DNA from 2 places in the Peribacillus sp. NPDC101480 genome. Region 1 is predicted to be linked to the other one. Evidence: riboswitches for the same ligand, from Rfam matches in the RefSeq annotation. Region 1 holds a riboswitch; the other holds the start of a gene.

Evidence for each region. Region 1 has a riboswitch for S-adenosylmethionine ahead of ACQKMF_RS17870 (YezD family protein). Riboswitches for the same ligand answer to the same signal wherever they lie in the genome.
Region 2: another riboswitch for S-adenosylmethionine. It lies ahead of ACQKMF_RS00935 (methionine ABC transporter ATP-binding protein); the one in region 1 lies ahead of ACQKMF_RS17870 (YezD family protein).

What each region holds. Positions count from the first base shown of each region.
Region 1 is NZ_JBNNSB010000005.1:150,232-156,256, forward strand. It holds gene ACQKMF_RS17850 (nitrite/sulfite reductase) at 1-1,339, opposite strand, end outside; gene cysC (adenylyl-sulfate kinase) at 1,356-1,955, opposite strand; gene sat (sulfate adenylyltransferase) at 1,998-3,146, opposite strand; gene ACQKMF_RS17865 (phosphoadenylyl-sulfate reductase) at 3,176-3,880, opposite strand; gene ACQKMF_RS17870 (YezD family protein) at 4,062-4,205, opposite strand; SAM riboswitch class I at 4,376-4,484, opposite strand; gene ssuE (NADPH-dependent FMN reductase) at 4,767-5,300, opposite strand; gene ACQKMF_RS17880 (TetR/AcrR family transcriptional regulator) at 5,490-6,025, opposite strand, start outside.
Region 2 is NZ_JBNNSB010000001.1:173,916-179,940, forward strand. It holds gene ACQKMF_RS00910 (APC family permease) at 1-62, shown strand, start outside; gene ACQKMF_RS00915 (RhaT/GlcU family sugar-proton symporter) at 328-1,182, shown strand; gene ACQKMF_RS00920 (SDR family oxidoreductase) at 1,198-1,983, shown strand; gene ACQKMF_RS00925 (NADPH-dependent FMN reductase) at 2,050-2,595, opposite strand; gene ACQKMF_RS00930 (GNAT family N-acetyltransferase) at 3,019-3,486, shown strand; SAM riboswitch class I at 3,626-3,737, shown strand; gene ACQKMF_RS00935 (methionine ABC transporter ATP-binding protein) at 3,994-5,016, shown strand; gene ACQKMF_RS00940 (methionine ABC transporter permease) at 5,030-5,680, shown strand; gene ACQKMF_RS00945 (MetQ/NlpA family ABC transporter substrate-binding protein) at 5,702-6,025, shown strand, end outside.

The DNA of each region.
Region 1 (6,025 bases):
TGGCTCTTTGACCACAATTATTCGGACAACCCACCATATGCATCCTTACAGGAACATCGAGATCTATTTCCTTGTCCAATGATTCAGAAATGGTCCTCATTCGTTCTTTTGTTTCAACGAGTGCCAGGTTGCAATACTCGATGCCTGTACAAGAAACGGAATAACCAATGAATTTTTTTGGGTGGTATGGAAATCTTTCAAAGATGGATTCCTGTTTTATTTCCTCAAGTTTTGCATCCGGCACATTTGGAATGATAAGATTTTGAGAATTACAGTTGCGGATTTCACCATTTCCATATTTCTTCGCAAGTTCGGCAAACTCAATCACTTCGTCTGGATTTAGTCGACCAACTGGTATATTGACTCCAACATAGTTCAGACCATCTTGTTTTTGTTTATGGATGCCGTAGAAATAACCTGCATTCCATTCCTTCACCGCACTTTCACCCTTTTCAGGAAGCGGACCGGTGTACTCCAGCAATTTTTCCTTGAATTGTTCAGGACCCCAATCAGCTACAAGGAATTTCAAACGCGAGCGATGACGTTTTTCACGGTACCCAAAGTCACGGAATATCGTCGTGATGGCGGCCGCTACTTCGACTGTTTTTTCAGGTAAAATGAATAAGTCAAGTTCTTCTGCCAGCATCGGAACGGAGGATAGTCCACCGCCTACTTTTACGTGAAAACCAACTTCCGTTACTCCATCAATTACTTTAGTAGCCGGATTGAATGAAACACAGTTGATTTCAGCATTTGAAGCATTATGGATATTAGCACTTATGGACATTTTATATTTCCTCGGAAGGTTTGAATAGTCTTCGTTAAGACGGAAATACTCAAATACATCATAAAGTACCTCGCGTGTATCAAAAAGTTCGTCAGGATCGATGCCTGCCAATGCATTACCGATGATATTACGTGTGATATCACCACATGCACCGGCCGTAGTCATTCCGACCTTTTCCAAACGGTTTAATATATCCGGGACTTGTTCGATGGTCAGCCAGTGGAATTGAACGGCTTGACGGGTTGTAATGTCATATACACCCCTCCCATAATCTTTAGCGATGTTAGCAAGAGTTATCTGTTGATCATAGGTCAGGATACCTCCGGGAATAACGACACGCATCATCCAGTAACCTGCTTCTTTTGGCCGTTGCAGGTATAGACCTGCCCACTTGAACATATCCCAATTCTCTTTAGGGATGGAATCAAAACCATTTACAGCGTAATGTGGAATATCATCGAATATCTTCAATCCATCTTTTTCCAATTTCCAGATTTCCGTTTTATTTTTAGCGATTAGTGGATTTTCCGACCAAAATTTCTCGTAAACCATTACATTTCCTCCTTGATTAGATCGCTTTCTTTGCTGTCAAATAGCCGATTACCTGTTCAACGCACTCTTCAATGCTGTATTGGTCGGATTCTAAAGTGATTTCCGGTTGTTCAGGTTCTTCGTATGGAGAGTCGATTCCGGTAAAATCTTTAATGATTCCTTTACGCGCCTTGTCATAAAGACCTTTTGGATCACGCACTTCGCACTCTTCGATCGGACACTTTATGTATACTTCAATAAACTCCCCTTCATCGAGTAAATCACGTACAATCTGCCGATCTGCCCTGAAAGGTGATATGAAGGCGGTCAATACGAACTGCCCACTATCCACGAATAACTTGGAAACCTCACCGATTCGTCTAATATTCTCGGTTCGATCTTCTTCAGAAAAACCTAAATCTTTATTTAATCCGTGGCGGATATTATCACCATCCAAAACATAACTTCGAATATTCCGATTATATAACTCTTTAGCGACCGCGTTCGCAATCGTTGATTTTCCGGAGCCCGAGAGACCAGTGAACCATAGAACTGTGCTTTCATGGCCGTTTTGCTTCCGGCGGAGCTCCTTGGTCAATGACGTTTCATGCCAAGTGACATTCGTACTTTTACTCATTAATAATCCCCCTCTTCATGTGGTCCTTCAATTTATGTCCGATCAGTTATAAACTTCATTCTTTTTTAGACCTTCGATCAATACCTCGATGACTTCTTTACGGCTAAAGGTAGCTGGAGGAATTTCTCCGTTACGCAGCATTTCCCTTACTTTCGTTCCAGACAGGATGACATGGTCTTCCTTGCCATGAGGACAAGTTTTAGCGGAAGCCATATTGCCACATTCTTTACAATAAAAACTATGTTCAAAGAATAATAGCGTGATCCCTAACTCATCTGCGTTGAAATTCCCAAAGATTTTTTGAGCATCATATGTGCCATAATAATCGCCCACACCCGCATGATCACGTCCGACGATAAAATGGGTGCAACCATAATTTTTACGGACCATGGCATGGAAAATGGCTTCTCTAGGTCCTGCATAACGCATGGCAGCAGGGAAAACTGCAAGGGAGACGCGATCCTTAGGATAATATTTTTCAAGCAGCACTTTATAGCTTTCCATTCTTACATCTGCCGGAATGTCATCTGATTTAGTGGCACCTACGAGAGGATTTAAGAATAAGCCGTCGACAATCTCCAATGCTGTCTTTTGAATGTATTCATGTGCACGGTGAACAGGGTTCCTGGTTTGGAAGCCGACAACCGTTTCCCAGCCCTTTTCAGCAAAAGCTTTCCTTGTCTCGACCGGGTCCAAATAATTAGCTTGAAACTGCGGACGCTCTATTCTCTTGATCAACTTTATTTCCCCGCCGGCATATACATCACCGCGGTTATATAAATTTTTCACTCCTGGATGCTTCTCATCATCCGTTTGATAAACTAATGTCGCTTCCAATTGCTTATCTGGTGTGTATATATCGGAAACGGAGAGAACCCCGTATGTTTCACCTTCATGAGTCAACGTTACTTCTTCACCTATAGTAAGGGTTTCGGCAGTTTCTTCGGTCAAAGGCAGCGTAATCGGGATGCTCCATACATGACCGCTGCTAAGCCTCATATCCTTGACCACTGTCTCATAGTCACTTTTTGTAAAGAATCCTTTAATTGGACTGTAGGCACCAGTGCCTATCAATTCAAGATCACTTAAAGCAATTTCATCGATTTCGATCGACTTTGTTATTTTACTAATATCATAATTTGGTTCCCAAAGATCGATTAGTGTTCCTCCGTGCGGTAAACTGATTGTCATGCTAATTTCCCCCTATGGTTTCTATTTATTTAAGATAAATGCAATCCGCATTCCGTTTTTTGAGCTCCTTGCCAACGGCCAGAGCGTAAATCATCTGCATTGAAGGCTGGTGCTGTACATGTTTTACATCCAATGCTCGGATATCCATTATCATGCAGGATATTATATGGAAGTCCGTTTTTATGGGCATAGCGCCAAACATCTTTCCATGTCCAATGTATGAGTGGACATATTTTAACTGACTTGAACTTATTATCCTTATTGATATACTCGGTCGAAGCCCTTGTCTCGGATTGCTCCCTCCGCAGTCCCGAAAGCCATGCTGTTGCCGTTGAAAGCACATCGGTAAGCGGAATGATTTTACGGATGTTACAGCACTTATTTGAATCTCTAACCCATAATTCATCCCCATATTCCGCTGCTTGTTCCTCAAGCGTCAAGGCAGGTTTCTTCATTTCTATCGAAAGCTTTGGATATCGCTTTTTCACTTGCTCGATCAATTGATAAGTTTCCTCAAAATGAACATCTGTATCAAGGAAAACTATTTTGGCAGAAGGATTGACCTTCGCCAATAAATCCGTAAGCACGATGCCTTCAATGCCAAAACTGCAAGCATAAATCAGTTCGTTTCCATAATGGTCATTCGCCCATTGCAGAACTTCCAAAGCACCTTTTGTCTCACTGTCTTCGGGAAATACAGGGAAATCCCCAGTGTTGAAATTTTCATAGTTTATTAATGCAGCCAACTTTGTAGCCCCCTCTAAAACTTGCTGTATCAGGTTAGAGTAACTGTTGATCAATACCCGTTGTAATCTTCTCCAGTTTATTTGACTCTAGGAAAAAAGAGACGAATCTAACCAATACTCTCTTTATATCAGTTAAACCCGCCTCTAGTTTTTCTAGTCAGCAGATACCTTATTTAATTCTTAATTTTTCATTTCTTTCCATTTGAATGATTTTACCATCCTGGACAATAAGTGTAATGGACCCATATTTCATAGAATTAAGCATTTCTTGAAGTCGTTCAAATATTTCTTCAAGCTGATTCTCTTTATCCAAGCCTGTTCCTCCTTTAAGAAAATCCGCGAATTTCTTATTTTCACCGCTGATCAAATGAATTTCTTAGATTTATATAATTCCAAACAACCTTACATTGTTATGGTTTGCCTACAACTTTCCAAAAAGCAAAAATCTTTCCATGATGGAAAGATCCCAAGGTAAATATCTTTACCTTATCTTCCAAAATGATCAACATTTTGTTGGAGGTAGCACCTTGCATCGACCATGCAGGTTGCTGGACTTCAAAGGGCCAATTCCCTCCGTCGCTCTGGATAAGTTTTATTATTTTAAATATTAACATATATTTAATCCTTGTCAATGGAGTTTTCTTATAAAATAACTTGGTTTAATATTATGGATGAACTGTTATTTTTATACACACTATTCCGATTATGATTTTATGTTCATGTAAATATGAAAATAGACTCGTCTTTTTAGATAAAGCCTCCAAAAAAATGAGTCTATTTTCATTAACAAGCCTATAATTGGCGCCTGTCATCTATCCGAAAAAATAATTTCTCGAATTCCAGTCCTTTTAAACGAAGGGATTACTCGAATTCATTAATTTCTTAACTGTATCGCTTCTACAAATTCTTGAACTTGACTCTGGACCCGATCAATTAAATGCAAATCATTTATCGGTTTTTCTGAATTCTGTTTATCTATTTCCTTATCAACAAAATAAATGCCCTGCAGCGGCTCGCCTTTTAATATTGAAATTAATGGTTTAAGTGCATAGTCAATCGCCAATAGATGCCTGTTACTTCCGCCAATCATGATTGGCAGTACTGGCTTACCCTTAAAAGCACCTTCTGGCAGCAAATCAATCAAGGCCTTCAATACACCTGTATAAGAAGCCTTATAAACCGGTGAACCAATAATGACACCTCTAGCTGCTTGAATTTTCTCTGAAAGCTTTAAGATATCTTCGCTATTATATTTGCCTTTGAATAAATCATCTGCTGAGAAATCCGTGATTGAGAAATAAGCTGTAGTAAATCCTTCGTTTTCGACTAATGATTGAATATGTTTTAGTGAAATGTCCGTTCTGGACGGAATAGCCGGACTTCCTGATAAAATTACGATATCGCTCATTTAATATACCCCTCCAATATTACATGATTGCCAGATAAAATCTTCGTAAAGCATTTCGTACAGTATGCATTTATCGTAATAGTCTGAAAAATATAAGTCAAATCTTACACTCTGGACATCTACTCTGAAGGAAAATAAAACGGTCATATTTGCGGCTTGATGCTAAAGCCCTTCAATATGACCGTTTCATTATGTATGTTTTTGTTTTCCATGAATACCATATACCAAAAGTTGAGCAATGCTCTTAATTCGTTCAGAAGTAAAATATGGCTCCTTTTTCTGCTGGTGGATCTCATAATGTGTAGATAATGCCAATGTGAATGAAATGATCCCTACATTAAATAGGATAATATCAGAGATATATTGTATCTCACCACTATCTATTCTCTTCTGTATTTCAATATGCCTGGCATTCGGCTTGAAAATCTGATCTACATATTGCTTCGAAATATCTTGATCGAATTGTGTTTCCCTGAATAGTATCGAAAATTGTTCTTTATTATCAAGAATTTTATTTATCATGGTGCAAACATGATTCTCCACTAGATCATCCGTGGATAGATGGCTAGTCCCATCTTCAGTTTCCTCTTTCTCATCAGGGGTAATTGTAGCTAATAGCAAATCTTTTTTGCTGTCAAAGTATTTGTAAATAGTAGCTTCGGAAACATTGCATGCAGAGGCAATTTCATTCGTTCTTGTCATGTCAAAACCTTTAGTGGCAAAAA
Region 2 (6,025 bases), on a different contig from region 1:
CCTACTTACTTTATAAAAGAAATGTGGTTGTAACGACAGTGCCATATCATTTGAAGAAATAAGTTCCATATCTATAACTGGAAGCAAACCTGCATAAGGTTTGCTTTTTTTATAATCTTATAAAGGGAAAGACCGCAGTACAGCTGTCTTTTCTCCAACTAAACGCTCCCGATATTATTAGCATCGGAAGCCTTCTTTGTGTTGAACACTATTTTTGCAAAAATACTTCATAAAATTACCAAGGGTCAATTCAAATAAAGCGAACATATTAAAAAGAAGACAAAATGAAATTTATTAGCTTTGAACTTACATATATGGGGGTTGAATATGGATATATTATTAGCTCTCTTGCCGGCACTATTCTGGGGAAGCATCGTTTTATTTAATGTGAAACTCGGGGGTGGGCCATATAGTCAAACACTGGGTACAACCATTGGCGCATTGATTTTTTCAATAGGTGTTTATATTTTTGCCGATATTAAGTTGTCATTTCTCGTGTTTGGAGTCGGGGTTGTCTCTGGATTGTTTTGGGCCGTTGGACAAGCTAATCAGCTTAAGAGCATTGATTTAATGGGAGTATCCAAAACGATGCCGATATCTACTGGAATGCAGCTCATTTCAACGACTTTATTCGGGGTCATCGTTTTTAACGAATGGTCCACAATGAAAGCGATCATTTTAGGCGTCTTGGCATTAGTTTTCATTATTATAGGAATCGTCTTGACCTCACTGGAGGATAAAGAATCAAAAGAGGGCAAATCGGGAAACTTGAAGAAAGGAATTGTTATTCTCCTCATCTCGACATTCGGTTATTTGGTTTATGTGGTCGTGGCCCGTCTTTTCGATGTTGATGGATGGTCAGCGTTGTTCCCTCAAGCGATAGGGATGGTGATAGGCGGTCTGTTATTGACTTTTAAACATAAACCGTTTAATAAATATACGATTCGCAATATCATTCCGGGATTGATATGGGCTGCAGGGAATATGTTTTTATTCATATCCCAGCCCCGTGTGGGAGTGGCCACTAGTTTTTCCCTTTCGCAAATGGGCATTGTCATCTCAACTCTCGGCGGGATCATCATTTTACGTGAAAAGAAAACGAAACGCCAACTAATTGGAATCATAATCGGAATTATCTTGATCATCATTGCTGGGATTATGCTCGGGATGGCAAAAAGTTAATTGGAGGGTGATTAAATGTATACAGATTTAGAAGGTAAGGTCGTTGTTATAACCGGTTCATCCACTGGTTTAGGGAAAGCGATGGCCATTCGCTTTGCCAAGGAAAAGGCAAAGGTCGTGGTTAATTATCGCACTAAATCAGAGGAAGCGGATAGTGTAATGGAGGAAATCAAAACAAATGGCGGGGAAGCAATTGCAGTAAAAGGCGATGTCACCGTTGAAGAAGATGTGATTAATCTTGTTCAATCAGCGATAAAGAATTTCGGGAAACTCGATATATTCATCAATAATGCAGGAATTGAAAATCCGGTTCCGTCTCACGAGATGCCGTTAAGCGACTGGAATAGGGTAATCAATACCAACTTAACGGGAAATTTCTTGGGCTGCCGTGAAGCTATCAAGTATTTTGTCGAGAACGACATTAAAGGGAATGTTATAAACATGTCCAGTGTACATGAGATGATTCCCTGGCCTTTATTCGTTCACTATGCAGCAAGCAAGGGCGGGGTGAAGCTGCTTACGGAGACACTGGCTCTTGAATATGCACCAAAGGGAATCCGTGTGAACAGCATTGGTCCTGGAGCCATCGCCACGCCAATTAATGCCGACAAGCTTGAAGATCCCGAAAAGAAAAAGGATCTTGAAAGCATGATTCCGATGGGGTATATCGGAAAGCCTGAAGAAATTGCTGCGGTTGCTGCATGGCTGGCATCTTCAGAGTCCAGTTATGTAACGGGCATCACTCTATTCGCTGACGGAGGAATGACGAAATACCCTGCATTCCAGGCGGGAAGAGGATGAATTTTGTTTAATGATGCAAAAAGACTCCCAGCAGGCTCAAACCTGCTGGGAGTCTTTTTTTAAGCATTAACGAGTATGATGATTATACCAGCTAATGAAATTATCGACGACCGTATCGATAAACTGGACAGTCGACTCATGTGTAAGCCTGCCTTCGTTATCGATTTTGTCATGCACTGCACCAACATATACTTCATTCCCTGGAAGGAGTGGGGAGGCGATGCCTATTGCGAATAAGATTTCACGCAAATGCAATTGAGCTTTAACCGTTCCTAATTGCCCCATTGAAGCACCCATGATCCATGATGGTTTGCCGATCAAGACTTTATCGACACGTGATAACCAATCGATTGCATTGCCCAATACACCTGGAATCGTACCGTTGTATTCAGGAGTTACCCACAAAACTGCATCTGCTTCGGCCACTTTGCTTTTAAATTCTTTTACAACTGATGGAGGGTCATTTTCAATATCTTGATCATAAAAAGGTAAATCCCGAATGTTCAATATTTCAAGATCGAACCGATCTTGATATCTAGATTGAATATATTTGGCAAGCTTAAGGTTGTAAGACTCTTTACGGATACTTCCCACTATTGCAACAACTTTCATCTTCAATACCTCCAATGATTTTTATAATGGATAATCATGTAAATGTATTCCACTTACCTATTATAATTGGAATGTAAATGAAAGGGAAAAAGGATGCTTGGGAAAAAGTTGAGTTAGAGCTTAATAAACAAATTCCTCTCGAACATTCATTCACTTAGGGTTACCCTGCAAAGTTAGACTCGAAAATTAAATAGATTTGTTTGTGCCAATCCAATCCCCATTACTAGAACTCACCAAACAATATTGCATTTGTTTTTAATTTAATATTATGGCCATTCCTATAGGGATTAAGGAAAAATCCTTTCAGAGAAAATGAAATAAGACGCTTGAAAAAGTAAATAATGAAATATCATGAAGACCGTAAGTGAAATGTGTTTTTTTTGCTTGAAAACTATTTCACTAAAATGACAGGAGAGGATGAAGTTGATCTTTCGTACCATTGATACGGACAAAGATAAAGATATTATCGTTAAATTCAGGAAAGATTCCTTTGTTGTAAGTTTTGGATCTGAGGCAGGTTTTGGAGATGAAAATACATATCTGCAACGAATGGAAGAAAGGGTCCGCAAATTCCCGGGGGGACAGGTGATCATTGAAAAGGACCAAGTACCGATTGGGCAAATGGAACTTCGAATTCGGGCGTATGAAGGAACTGAGATCGGCTATGTAGATTTATTTTATCTTATTCCCGGATACCGCAGTAAAGGCCTTGGCAAGGAATTGGTTCGCTATGCAGAAAACTTTTTCGGGCGATTTAATGTATCCGAATATCATTTAAGGGTTTCTCCGGATAATCAAAGGGCGATTCGCTTATATAAGAATTCAGGCATGATGAAGATAAGGGAAGAAAATGAAATATACCCAGTATGGAGAATGGGCAAATCATTATAGAATATAAAATTTAACTATATTAATATAATTAAAAAGCGTCAATCACTATACTGTGAAAATATTTTAACCGATGAAAAATAGGGTTGACTTTAGAGAAATTAGAATATATAGTGAAGGACATAATTAAATATAACGTTAATTCTTATCAAGAGATGTGGAGGGACTTGGCCCTATGATACCTCGGCAGCGGGTTTTTACTTTTGTAAAAATACTGTGCTAATTCCAACGGACGAAAGTTTGAAAGATAAGAAGGAGCTTTTCTTAGATAATTAATTTAAGAGTTTACTCTTTTTTATGTCTAAAGAGGCCTCTTCTGTCTGATGACGGAAGAGGCCTCTTTTGTTTATTCAAAATGTATATGGTTATTAGGAAATTTGGTGCAATTACTCATGAGTTTCGCAGATTTACTCGTGAGTTTCGAATTTAACCCTATCATTATGAAGCGTTGCAAAGCTCTTCTCTCTGGATAATGAATTCGTACAAATAAACAACATGGGGGGAGATTGGATGATTGAGTTTCAAAATGTTAAAAAGGTATATCAAACAAAGAAACAGACTGTCGAGGCTTTGAAGGGCATTAATTTGACAGTGGAAAAGGGGGATATATTCGGTGTAGTCGGTTATAGCGGGGCCGGGAAGAGTACGTTGATCAGGTTGGTCAATTTGCTTGAACATCCTTCAGATGGTTCGGTGATTGTTGGGGGCAAGGATTTAACCAAATTGAGCGCGAAGGAATTGCGGGCAGAAAAGAAAAAAATCGGGATGATCTTTCAGCATTTCAATTTGCTAAACTCAAAGACCGTTTTTGATAATATCGCCATGCCGCTGATTTTATCGGGAACCCCTGGTAAAGAAATCAAAAAGCGGGTAGGCGAGCTGTTGGAGTTCGTTGGCTTATCGTGCAAAGCAAAGAGTTATCCGGAACAATTATCCGGCGGTCAAAAGCAGCGGATCGGCATTGCGAGAGCATTGGCTACCAATCCATCGATCTTATTGTGTGATGAAGCTACCTCGGCATTGGATCCGCAAACAACGAGTGCTGTTCTGCAGCTCTTAAAGAAAATCAATAAAGAATACAATATTACCATTCTACTAATCACTCATGAGATGTCTGTCATTCGGGAAATTTGCAATAAGGTAGCGGTCATGGAGGGCGGATGCGTCGTTGAACAAGGTTCGGTTTTCGAAGTTTTTGCGAAGCCGCAAACGGATATTGCAAAAAACTTCGTGAGAACGGTCATACATGACGAAATTCCACAAAGTTTCCTAAAAAGCATAGGGTCCCATATCCCGATTATTTGGAAAATTAATTTTATTGGGACTACTTCGGGTACTCCTTTGCTTTCAACCATCTCGAAGAAATATGATGTTCATTTAAGTGTTTTATCAGCCAATATTTCTGAAATTCAGGAAACGCCTTTCGGGAATTTGATCATCGAAGTGACCGGGAATAAAAATGAGGTGGACAAGGCTTATCAGTATATTAAAGATGAGGGGATTCTCGTCCAGGAGGTGCAGATAAATGGGTAATACGCTTTGGGGAATGGAAATAACGGCAGATCAGCTGTCGACAGCTTTCGGTGACACACTTTATATGGTAGCCATCTCATTGGTATTTTCCGGATTGATTGGTCTTCCGCTTGGTATCCTGCTTGTCATTACAAGAAAGGGCCATATCCTGGAGAATAAATGGGTCTTTAATGTATTGAACCCGATCATCAATATATTGCGGTCGGTTCCTTTCATCATCTTGCTAGTAGCACTTATTCCGTTTACCAGAATGATTGTAGGCAGTGCGATCGGAACGAATGCGGCCATTGTTCCGCTAATCTTTTACGCGGCTCCTTATATCGCCCGGCTTGTGGAGAACTCCCTGTTGGAAGTGGACAAAGGGATCATCGAGGCAGCTCAGGCGATGGGGGCGACGACATGGCAAATCATTTATCGTTTTTTGATTCCTGAGGGACTTAGTTCGTTGATCCTTACATTTACAACAGCGACAATCGGGCTTGTTGGATCTACGGCCATGGCAGGTGCCGTCGGTGCAGGCGGGGTCGGAGATTTAGCTTTGGCTTACGGTTATCAAAGGTTTGATACGATGACGATGATCGTCACAGTGGCGGCGCTCGTGATCATCGTTCAATTACTGCAATCCACCGGGAATTTTGTTTCAAGAAAAATCAGAAGAAGATAAAAATAACAGGAGGTAGGAGAAATGAAGAAAATCTTATTAACGATCATAGTATTGGCATTGGCCATCTTGTCTGCAGCATGCGGGAAAGAAGAAGGTGCATCAGGCGGTTCGGATGATGTGAAAACAGTAAAAGTCGGTGTCAGCAGCGGGGATACAAGAACATGGGAATACATTGTCGACATAGCGAAAGAGGAAGGGCTTAATATTGAACTGGTCACTTTCAATGATTATATCCAACCGAACCTTGCTTTAAGTGAAGGTGAAATTGATGCCAATTCATTCCAAACGGTCGCATACTTCGATGAATTCGTTCAAGACCAAAATCTGAAATTAGAGGCCATCGGG